2 regions of the Haloimpatiens massiliensis genome follow, and region 1 is predicted to be linked to the other one. Evidence: riboswitches for the same ligand, from Rfam matches in the RefSeq annotation. Region 1 holds a riboswitch; the other holds the start of a gene.
The links. Region 1 has a riboswitch for FMN ahead of ribD (bifunctional diaminohydroxyphosphoribosylaminopyrimidine deaminase/5-amino-6-(5-phosphoribosylamino)uracil reductase RibD). Riboswitches for the same ligand answer to the same signal wherever they lie in the genome.
Positions count from the first base shown of each region.

Region 2: it holds a riboswitch for FMN, as region 1 does, so the genes downstream of both, C1715_RS14595 (ECF transporter S component) here and ribD (bifunctional diaminohydroxyphosphoribosylaminopyrimidine deaminase/5-amino-6-(5-phosphoribosylamino)uracil reductase RibD) in region 1, are expected to answer to the same signal.

Region 1 is NZ_LT854637.1:219,934-225,960, forward strand. Features, by position in the region: gene C1715_RS04190 (DMT family transporter) at 1-184, opposite strand, end outside; gene C1715_RS04195 (adenosylcobinamide amidohydrolase) at 682-1,395, shown strand; gene C1715_RS04200 (manganese catalase family protein) at 1,460-2,032, opposite strand; gene C1715_RS04205 (spore coat protein CotJB) at 2,045-2,320, opposite strand; gene C1715_RS04210 (spore coat associated protein CotJA) at 2,332-2,535, opposite strand; FMN riboswitch at 2,830-2,943, shown strand; gene ribD (bifunctional diaminohydroxyphosphoribosylaminopyrimidine deaminase/5-amino-6-(5-phosphoribosylamino)uracil reductase RibD) at 3,283-4,389, shown strand; gene ribE (riboflavin synthase) at 4,528-5,178, shown strand; gene C1715_RS04225 (bifunctional 3,4-dihydroxy-2-butanone-4-phosphate synthase/GTP cyclohydrolase II) at 5,266-6,027, shown strand, end outside.
Region 2 is NZ_LT854640.1:1,353,338-1,359,364, forward strand. Features, by position in the region: gene C1715_RS14580 (ABC transporter substrate-binding protein) at 1-619, shown strand, start outside; gene C1715_RS14585 (ComEC/Rec2 family competence protein) at 696-1,610, opposite strand; gene C1715_RS14590 (lysophospholipid acyltransferase family protein) at 1,960-2,676, shown strand; FMN riboswitch at 3,245-3,360, shown strand; gene C1715_RS14595 (ECF transporter S component) at 3,446-4,096, shown strand; gene rimI (ribosomal protein S18-alanine N-acetyltransferase) at 4,426-4,869, opposite strand; gene tsaB (tRNA (adenosine(37)-N6)-threonylcarbamoyltransferase complex dimerization subunit type 1 TsaB) at 4,871-5,569, opposite strand; gene tsaE (tRNA (adenosine(37)-N6)-threonylcarbamoyltransferase complex ATPase subunit type 1 TsaE) at 5,566-6,024, opposite strand.

The sequences.
Region 1 (6,027 bases):
ATGCTAGAAAAAATCTATATCCTGCAAATAGAATCTTACTATAGGTGTCATCTTTAGCTATGTGAAAAAGCTTATAGCCAATTTTTATGGAAGGAAAGGCACTTCCCCATAAGAAGCAGGCTATTAAAGCAAGTCCCATTACTACAAATGTATTGGTTAATAAATTGTCCTTTGTTTTTCTCAAAAAAATCTCTCCTTTTTGTTAAATATACAGATACATTATAGCAGATATAAATAGTAATACCTATAGGGGTATAATTGTAAAAAAGGTTATTTATATTACTTGAGCTTACCTCTTACTTAAATAATAAATTCCCATTTAATGCGTAGCTTAATACAGTTAAACTTCAATTCGTAATTTGAAACTCAGCCCAAAATTTTTTAACGAAATAATACGGTTTTAGGGTGTTATTACAATCAATATTTATCCAAAAGCCTATGTAGATTTAATGTATAAATTGTATATTACGAATTGAAGCGGTTAAAGTATAAACTTTACGCCTATATTAATAGAGAGTTATAATATTAACTATATAAATAAACTTACTGTATAAATAGATTTTAGTAATACCAGTTAATAATTACAGAGGATTAATGTAGTATCTAAATTATAGATTCATATAAGTTAACAATAAATTTTATATGTGAAATATAAAATTGCACATAGATAGGGGGATAAAGATGTGTATTAATATAAAAAAGCGCATGGAAAATTTAAATTTAGAGGTAACGGATGATTATGTACATATAAAATTTCCATCATCAGTAGAGATTTTAAGTTCAGCAGTTTTAAATGGTGGACATACTTATGCTGACGGAATACTTAATTTAAGAGTACCTAAAAATGAAAGCCATGAGGGGGGAGAGTTTTTACCACCAGAAGTAACTATAGAAAGATATATAGAAGAGCATGATTGGAGTGGTAAGCATGTAGGTATGATGACTGCGGCTAAAATGGAATCCTTTGCAGAGTATTTTATAGAAAAAGATGATGTTCAGATTCAATGTTTTGTAACATTAGGACTTTCTAATGCTAGAAGAGCTGGTGATAAGGCTGATTGGCCGCATTTTGATGAAACAGCGTTAAAGTCAGGGACTATAAATATAATATTTGGAACCAATGCAAGTTTAACAAAGGAAGCTATGGTGGAGTGTATTATGATGATAACAGAAGCAAAGGCAGCTGCTATGCAAGATTTAATTGTAATAAGTCCTGTAAGTGATAAAATAGCCACTGGTACAGGCACTGATTCAGTGGTTGTATTTAACGGACAAGGCCGAAAAATAAGATATTGTGGTAAGCATGTTTTATTTGGAGAGATGCTAGCTACAGCAGTTTATAATGCCATTAATGCATCTGTAGATAAGTTGATGAAGATATATTTTGATGTTTAATAACCCCAAAAGGTTGCTGGCTATACCAACAACCTTTATTAACGTTACTACATATATTATAGACCTAAAAGAATTTTTTACTATCTATATAGTCATATACATCTACTAGTGCTTCACCAAATCTTTGATAGTGTACGATTTCTCTTGCCCATAGGAATTTAAGAACATCTTTTACATCTTGGTCATCTGTAAGGTCTATAAGATGCTCATATGTTGCACGAGCTTTTTGTTCTGCAGCCATGTCTTCATGTATATCTGTTACAGGATCACCTAGTGCTTGAATATAGGCAGCAGTCCAAGGTACTCCACTAGCATCTGATGGGAACAAAGCATTGTCATGTTGTGCATAATGTGCACCTAAGCCAGCTTCCCTTAATTCATCTGGAGTTGCATCTTTAGTTAATTGATATATCATAGCACAAATTATTTCTACGTGAGCTAGTTCTTCTGTACCTATATCTGTTAACAAACCTTTAGTCTTTCCTGTTGGCATGGTGTATCGCTGATTTAAATATCTTATAGCAGCGCTTAATTCTCCATCCGGTCCCCCATATTGGGTTACAAGAAATTTAGCCATTTTTAAATCTTTAGATTTTATTTTAACAGGATATTCTAATTTTTTTTCATATATCCACATACGACAACCCCCTTATTCCCCTATTTCCCATGGCCATGGTTCTTCTACCCATTTCCAAGAAGGAGTACTTTTGGCATAACCAAAGTTGGTTAATGGACCGTATTTTACTTCATAGGCTTCTTTCATATCCATCAACATATCTGTAGTCATATTATAGTCATTTAGAGCTCTTTGATTGTTAGGATGATTATCTAAATATAAATTTAATTCTACAGCTGCAAATTCTAATTCTTTAATTTTTTTCATCATTTTACTGCGGTCATTGTCGTCATAGCACATTTTAGCCATTATAACTCCTCCTATTCCTTAGATTTTATTGGGTAAGGTATATAAAGATTAGGGAATAAAGTTCCCTTTTTTAGGGCTTCATCCAATGGAAACAAAGAAATATAAGGTTGATCAGGTATAAAAGCTCTAGTTAGCCTTATTTTTTTCATATTAGCATAAGGATTAACCATTGGATTAGGCATATAGTCCATACATGGATTGAATGATTGATACATATTCCTCCACCTCAGTTATTATTTACAATATATACTATTCATATATAGGTATATGTGTTAACAGTTTATAATTCAACCCGTAAAATCTCGTTCATACCCTTGTAATCGAGGATGAAAGGGCTTTACGTTATGGAGGTTCAATGACCTTGTATAGTAGATATAATACCGTTGTAAGTAAAGTATATAGAGGTAGAAAAATAGTGTACAAAGGAAAAAACATGCATGTAAAAAGTTAACGTAAAATACATTGACATGAAAAAACAGCAGTGTTATACTTTATTTAAATTAATATGGTGAAACCTTCAGGGCGGGGCGAAATTCCCCACCGGCGGTAAAGTCCGCGAGTCTTTTGACTGACTTGGTGAAATTCCAAGACCGACAGTATAGTCTGGATGGGAGAAGGAAAGATATGCTTTATAGCTTTATATAGCATCTCTTTAATTGAATTTATTTAGCGTGATTATGGACCCTGGAGATATATTATCTTCAGGGTTTTTGTGTTAATGGTGAAATTTATTGTTTTGAGCTTTTATAAAGGCAGGGAGGATAAAATTCATAAATACTCCATAGTGTACCTTTTGTGGTTTAATAAACTGATTAAATTTCACATTTCAAATAAAGTTTAGTGTAGTTTTACTAAAACTTTAAGTTTTAAACGCTGTAATAGTTTACAAATCTTGAATACCACTTCTCCTAGTGGAAACATCCCTTTGATTTTACCAATAGTGTTTTAAAAGAGGTGATTTTTTGAAAATAGAATATATGAGAAGAGCCATTGAACTTTCAAAAAAGGGTGCTGGATATACAAATCCAAATCCTTTAGTGGGAGCAGTGATAGTGAAGGAAGGCAAAATTATAGGTGAGGGCTATCATGAATTTTATGGAGGACCACATGCTGAGGTAAATGCCTTTAAAAACTGTCAGGAAGACCCTAAAGGTGCAGATATGTACGTTACCTTGGAACCTTGTTCGCACTATGGAAAGACACCACCCTGTGCAAATGAAATTGTAAAAAGTGGTATAAAAAAAGTAATTATAGGTATGAAGGACCCTAATGAATTGGTATGTGGAAGGGGAATAGACATATTAAAAAAGGCTGGAATAGAAGTTGAAGTGGGGGTATTAGAGGAAAAAATAAGAAAGGTAAATGAGATATTTATAAAATATATAACTACTAGAATGCCCTTTTGCATAATGAAAACTGCCATGACTTTAGATGGAAAAATAGCCTGTAAAACAGGAGATTCCCAGTGGATTTCAAATGAAATATCTAGAGAGTATGTTCACGAATTAAGGCATAGAGTATCAGCTGTAATGGTGGGCATAGGCACTGTACTTGCGGATAATCCTTCTTTAACTACTAGATTAAATAATGGTAGTGGTAAGGATGCTATGAGAGTAGTAGTAGATAGCCATGGAAGAATACCATTAGATTCTAAAGTGATTAATGTAAGTTCTACTGCTAAAACTGTGGTGGCTGTGGGGCAAGAGGTAGAGGATAAAAAGTTAATGGCTTTAGCCCAAAAGGGGGTTCAAGTTATAAAAACTCCTGGAAAGGATGGAAAAGTAGATCTTAAATATTTAATGAATAAACTAGGGGAAATGGGAGTTGACAGTGTGCTTTTAGAAGGGGGAGGTACTTTAAACTACAGTGCTTTAAGGGAAGGGATTGTAGATAAGCTTATGTGTTTCATAGCTCCTAAAATAATAGGAGGGACAGATGCAAAAACTCCTGTAGAAGGTGATGGAGTAGAGTTTATGAAAGAGTGTATTGAGTTAGGAAAGATAGAGGTTAAAAATATTTCAGGAGATATTTTAATAGAGGCACTAGTTAATAATAAGCTAGGGAACTGATAGATGAATATGATGGTGAATAAATGAAAAATACCTAGCATAGATAGAGTAACTTTATCTAAAATAAATGAACTAATAACTATTACATAAAATATAGTGGCTTTCATGTAATTATGTTAGGGGAGGGGTGAATAGCTGTTGTTTACAGGAATAATAGAAGAAATTGGCCAGGTAGAGAACATAAAAAAGGGAGAGAAATCCGCTTCTATAAGGATTAAAAGCAAAAGGATTTTAGGAGATGTAAAGATAGGGGATAGTATAAGCACTAATGGAGTTTGTCTTACGGTAACAGAATTTAACAAGGAGAGTTTTTCTGTAGATGTAATGCCTGAAACCATTAGAAGAACTAATCTAAAGTATCTTAATAATGGTACAAAAGTAAATTTGGAAAGAGCTTTAAAAGTAGGGGATAGATTTGGAGGACATATGGTCAGTGGGCACATAGATGGTACTGGAGTTATAAAGGAATTTGTAAGTGAGGATAATGCTCTGTGGATAAGCATAGGAGCATCTAAAGAGATACTAAAGTATGTGATAACAAAAGGGTCCGTAGCCCTAGATGGTATAAGTTTAACTGTGGCTTATGTGGATGAGGATATATTTAAGGTTTCTATAATTCCACACACTAAAGAACAAACCACTCTTTCAAATAAAAAGGTTGGAGAGAAAATTAACATAGAATGTGATTTAGTGGGAAAATATATGGAAAAGTTCATGAATTTTAATAAGGTTGTGGATAAGAAGAGGGACATTAGTTTAGATTTTCTTAAAGAAAATGGATTTTATTAAAAGGTTACACTTTAAAATTAATAGTAAAAATAAATATCAACTAGTAACTATTAATTATTAACTATTAACTACGAAGGGGTGTTATAAATGTTTAAATTCAATACTATTGAGGAAGCTATAGAAGACATAAAAGAAGGAAAAATGGTGGTAGTAGTAGATGACGAGAATAGGGAAAATGAAGGGGATCTACTTATGGCTGCAGACAAGGTCACAGGAGAAAGTATAAACTTTATGGCCAAATACGGCAGAGGGCTTATATGTGTGCCTATGTTAAGGGAGAGACTTAAAGAGCTTAAGATAACTCCAATGGTTCAGAATAACACAGACCCTAAAGAGACAGCTTTTACTGTGTCTGTGGATTTTAAGAGAGCATCTACAGGAATTTCTGCCTATGAAAGAGCGGAAACTATAAAAAAGTTAGTAGATATAGGTGCAACACCAGAGGATTTTAATAAACCAGGGCATATATTTCCTTTGGCCTATAAAGAAGGGGGCGTATTAAAAAGAGCAGGACACACAGAGGCGGCAGTGGATATGGCAAAGTTAGCTGGGTTTTCTTCTGCAGGAGTTATATGTGAAATAATGAATGAAGATGGAACCATGGCTAGAGTTCCTCAGCTTATGGAATATGTAAAGAAGCATAATTTAAAGATAATAACCATAGCTGATTTAATAGCCTATAGGAGAAAACATGAGTGCCTAGTGGAAAAGGTAGCTGAAGGGGACATGCCTACTAAATATGGAGACTTTAAAATAATAGGTTATGTAAATAAATTAAATGGGGAACATCATGTGGCCTTAGTTAAAGGTGATATTAAAGGTGACGAACCGATACTTGTAAGGGTTCAC
Region 2 (6,027 bases), on a different contig from region 1:
AGAAGCTATGGGAGGATTAGAAATAGAAAACAGTGGCTTAATACCACCTATAATATTAAATGGAAGTAAGTCTGTAGGATATAAAAGAAATATGGGAATGGCAAAACAACTTATGGCTGAAAGTGGGATTAAAAATGGAAAGTTATCTTTATTAGTATCAAGAGATGGAAATACTAAGTATGTTCATTCTGCTATAGCTAGAATTTTAAAAAATAATTTACAAGATATAGGAATAGAATTAAGTGTGAATGAGGTAAAAGGATCTGAATACTATAATAAAAACAATGCAGACAAGTGTGATATGTTAATTTATGGATGGTTAGGGGATTCAGGTACTGCGGATAACTTTATGGAACCATTGATAGATTTAGAAAACCCGGCAAATAGAAGTAGATATAATAATCCTAAATTAATGGAAATGATAAATGAAACTAAAAAAATAAATAATCCTTATAAATATAGAGCCATGATTGAAAAAATAGAAAAAACCATAGTAGAGGATGCTCCATATATATTTTTAAGCAGCATATGTAACAATTATGCTTTTGGTAAAAATGTAAAAGGCTTAAAAGTAACACCTGTAAGTTTAATCAATTTACAGGATGTTTGGAAGGAATAAAGGAAAATTGTTAAGAGTTTATATTTCCAAAATAGTTATTTGGAAGTATAAACTCTTTTATAATGGAATTATATTTTTAATTTTTTGTAGTTACTTCTATGTTTTTACCATCTCCAGATACGAGGATGTTTCCATCTAAATCGGATCTATATAATTTACAATTGATTTTTCTTAATTTAGATAAAGTCTCCCTATGAGGATGGCCATATTTATTATCTTTTCCACAAGTGGATATAGCTATTTTAGGGCTAACACTTTTTAAAAAAGCTGCAGAAGTAGAAGAAACACTACCATGATGACCAAGTTTTAAAACATCGGCGGATACATCGTATTTTTTAGATAATACATCTTTTTCTACTAAAGCTTCAGCATCTCCTGTAAAGAGAAATTTATTCTCTTTATATTTTAGCTTTATTATAGGTGAATAGTTGTTTAATTCTTCATAATTACTTCTAGTGGGTGATAGCATTTCACATATTACATCCTTACCTAAGTCTAGGGATACCCCTTCTTTGGCCACATGAATTTTTAAGTTTTTAGATTTTAGTGAGTTAATCATATCTTTGTAGGTTTTAGTAGTATGATTTTTTTTAGGAGCATAAAAATTAGCTATGTCCAAGGAGTTTATAACATAACTAGCTCCACCTATATGATCTTCATGAGGATGAGTAGTTATAAAATAATCTAATTTTTTTACATTAATTTTATTTAAATAGGAAAGAAGTTTATCTTTACTATCTCTAGGACCAGCATCTATTAACATGTTTTTATTGTTCACTTGAATTAATATACTATCACCTTGTCCTACATTTATATAGTGTACAAGTATATTATCTTGAGATTTTTTAAAAGTTTCTTCTGTGTTGTTGGTAGTGTTTTTAGTATCTCTACTAGATGAATTATTAGTGTTGGAATTAGTGCATCCAACTAGCAAAAAAGCACAAAACATAATTGATAAAAATACAGAAATGAATTTTTTAAATATTTTCATAAAGTACCTCCAGTTTAAATATTAAATGCATATTTATATTATATATGTACCTATCATTTAATAAAAGGAGTTTATTTTACATTATGCACATTCAAATAAATAATAAGCCAGTATGCTAGTCTATTTTGCGTCATACTGCGTCAGCAGAACCCATCCATAGTTCTACTAGCGGCGGAACCTGCTTCCTTGTCTGACACAAAATATACAAGTATCTTTGACTTGTTATTTCTTTTCATGTACCTTATGCATTTTAAATTTCTAATTACAGTGTTTATACTGTATAGTTGAAAATAGAAATAAGCATTAGTATAATATAATTAGCTAAAAAAGTAAAAGGAAGGTATGGGACATGATAACTTTTTTAAAAATAACAGTTTTTATATTTTATATGATAGGAGCAATTTTTAAAACAATTAAACTTAGTTTTTTAAAGAAATTTTCTTCTGGGGACAAGTATAACAGATATTTAAATAAATCAGTTTATAAATGGGGAAAATTTTCAGTTGATTTAGTGGGAGTTAAACTTAATATTGAGGGAGAAGAAAACATACCAAATGAAGCATGCTTATTTGTTTCTAATCACCAGAGTAATGTAGATATACCGTGTCTAATTGCAGGAATCAATAGACCTATGGGTTTTATATCTAAAAAAGAGCTAATAAAAGCTCCAGTTATATCTACATGGATGAAAGCAATACATTGTGTATTTATGGATAGAAAAAATGTTAGAGAGTCTTTGAAGTCCATACAAGAGGGAGTAAACATATTGAAAAATGGCAATAATATGGTTATATTCCCAGAGGGAACTAGAAGTAAAAGCAGTGCCGTAGGAGAATTTAAAAAAGGAAGTATGAAATTGGCTACTAAGGCAGGGGTTATGGTAGTGCCTGTTACAATTGATGGGACATATAAGGCATGGGAAGGAAATGGTGGAAAAGGTCTTATTCCGGCAGATGTAACAATTAAAATACATAAAGGTATAAAGGTTAGAGAATTAGATAGAGAACAAAAAGCTACCTTAGCTGAGGACGTTAGAAAGATTATATTAAGTGGAATAGAAAGATAGCAATATAAGTAGTTTTTCATTGAAAATATAAAACTTAAAATTTAAAATTAATGATAAAACTCCTTTAGGAGTTTTTAATAAAATATAAATTAAAGAATTGTATAGCAATTTCAATTTACATTCTAAATTCTTAATTTAAAAGTATTATTCTACATTAAAGTTAATGTAAATTATATATAGTGATTAACCCACAATAAGGTACAATGTAATGGAATTATGAAATTTCTCCTCCATAACTTGCATAAGAGCTCGGAACAATAAATTTAATTTAAGAAATTCTAATCTTTTAGCCATATAAAATTATCTAACGCTCACATTCAGCGTCCTGCCTCAGGTTCGCTAGCCTGGCGTCCTTGCCAGGCTTACGATAATTTTATTTGTCTAAAAGAAGAATTTCTAAAATTAAATTTAAACAGTTCTTTTGCTTCTTATGCAAGTCATTCCAGAGAAATTTCATAATTCAGGTAATGTAATGCTTTTTGTGGGATAATCATATAGTAAAATATATTGAAATCTTATGAAATATAATATATAATATAAGTGAAAAATTAGTAATATTTAAAATATAATATATCTTCGGGGCAGGGTGAAAATCCCTACCGGCGGTTATAGCCCGCGAGCCGTAAGGCAGATTCGGTGTAATTCCGAAGCCGACAGTTAGAGTCTGGATGGGAGAGGAGAAATTCTTATTTTGTTTTTTGAGCCCTGAATTATTTCAGGGCTTTTAATTTTCCCAAAATATTCCTCGATAAAACTGGGAGGGGTTTTTATGAAAAACTCAAAATTAAACAAAAATATCAAAATATCATTATTAGCAGTAATAGCTTTTTTACTTATGTTTATTGAAGTATCAATACCTATATTCCCTGAGTTCCTTAAAATAGATATAAGTGATTTACCAGCACTAATTGGAACCTTTGCGTTCGGGCCTATAGCTGGGGTTATAATTGAATTTATGAAAAATGTGCTTCATGGATTATTTGCAAGTACAACAGCTTTTATAGGAGAGTTTGCAAACTTTTTAGTAGGTTCAATGATGGTAATAACTGCTGGGCTTATTTACAATAGAAAGAAGGACAAGAAGTGTGCAGTTATAGCATTAATTGCAGGCACATTAGTCATGAGTTTGGGTGCAGCTATAGTGAATCTTTTGGTGTTATTGCCAATGTATGAAAAAGTATTAGGATTTCCTATAAGTTCAGTAATAGGTATGAGTTCTAAAGTAAACCCAAAGGTTATAAATTTAGGTACACTTATAATTTGGGCTATAATTCCTTTTAACTTAATAAAGGGAGCTATAGTATGTGTTATGACTAGATTGGTATATAAAAGTGTTTCTCCAATACTACACAAGGAACAAATAAAAATAGCAAATGAGGATTTTGAAAAAAATATCAACAATAGTATAGGAAATAAATAAAAAATAAAGAGTATATAATAAAGATTAAACCATAAAAGGGTACAATGTGGTGGAATTATGAAATTTCTCCTCCATGACTTGCATAAGAGCTCGGAACAATAAATTTAAACAGTTCCTTTGCTTCTTATGCAAGTCATTCCAGAGAAATTTCATAATTAAAGTAATTTAATACTTTTTGTGGGATAATCATAATAAATAATTTAAATTTTTTTAGTTATAAAATATAAATTTTAAATTAAAGAATAATAAGGGTATGAAATTTACCTGTGAAAGTTAAATAAATAATCCCTAGTTTTTAACTAATTATTAGTTTAAACTGGGGATTTAATTTATATATTTCTATTCCACATTATTAAACCGTCTTCTCCATCGGAATAGTATTTTTTTCTAATCCCCTCTTCTTTAAAGTCAAACTTCTTATATAAGTTTTGAGCGGCAACATTAGATGTTCTAACTTCTAATGTTAGTTCTTTTACCCCAAGATTTCTACATAAATCAAAAATACCATTCATTAAGTGAAATGAAATACCTAAACCGCGATAATTAGGGTGCACCGCTATGCTTATGATATGAGCTTCATCAAGTATGGCCCATATACCAACATATCCCACCACTAAGTCATCTATAAGGGCTACTATATAGTGAGCAAATTTATTCTCTAATTCTTTTGTAAATGAGCTTTTAGACCAAGGGTCTTTAAAACTAAGTGAATTTATTTTAAGAACTGTGTCAATATATTCATCTGAGATATTTTTTATTATTATATCATTCATATTATTCCTTCTTTTTTTCATATTCTCTTTCAGCTTGTGATTTTCTTAAATAGACGGGACTAGCAGTTAATATATCATCAGTCTTATTTTCTTTAAAAAGTTCCATACCTAACTGGCCTAATGAGGCAGAATTCATTATATTCAAATGCGTAGGAGCAAAAAAGCACTGATCCAAAGAGTTTCTTAACTTAGATGAAAATTTGTAAGTGCCGTCTCCTATAAAAGTAACTGTAGAATTTTTTTCTTTTATAATATTTATTAATTCATCAATATGGATAGCCATGTAATCAGTTATTCTGCACAATTTTCCGTTATGGAATGTAAATAGGGCGGTATAAACATTGTCTCTTAAAGCGTCTAAAATAGGGCATATTAAGCCAGAGGTATAGGCTAAATTGTTAGCAAGAGAATCTAAAGAAGATACGCTCACTAAAGGTTTATTTAATCCTTGGCAAAGGCCTTTTATAGTTGCCATTCCAATTCTTAAGCCAGTAAATGAGCCAGGTCCCTTTGAACAAACAAATCCATCTATAGAGTTTATATTTAAACCTATATTTTGTAGTAGATTTTCTATCATAGGCATAAGAATTACTGAATGTTGTTTTTTATAATTAAAAGTTATTTCTCCTAAAACTTTAGCATCTTCAAGTACAGCGCAACTTGCTACTTCTGTTGAAGAGTCTATACTTAAAATTCTCATATTTTAATCTCCTTTACGTAATTATATCTATCTCCAGTGTAATTAATAATTATTTTCCTAAAATTTTCTCCTAGTTCAGGGAGCTTATATATGCTTATTTCCATATGAAACTCTGGAATAAGTTCTTCTATGTAATTTGCCCATTCTATAACGCTTACTGCAGGGCTAAATATATATTCATCAAAACCAATAGCATTTATTTCATCTGGATCATTTACCCTATAAACGTCAAAGTGGTAAAATTTTAATCTGCCATTATATTCATTAACTATATTGAATGTAGGACTTGTTATATAATCTGTAACACCCAATCCTTTAGCAATTCCTTTGGTAAGATGAGTTTTACCAGTACCTAAATCTCCAATTAGACATATAACATCTCCTGGCAAGGCTGATTTCCCTATTTGCTCTCCTACACATAAGGTTTTTTCAATACTATCTACTATAAATTCCATAAA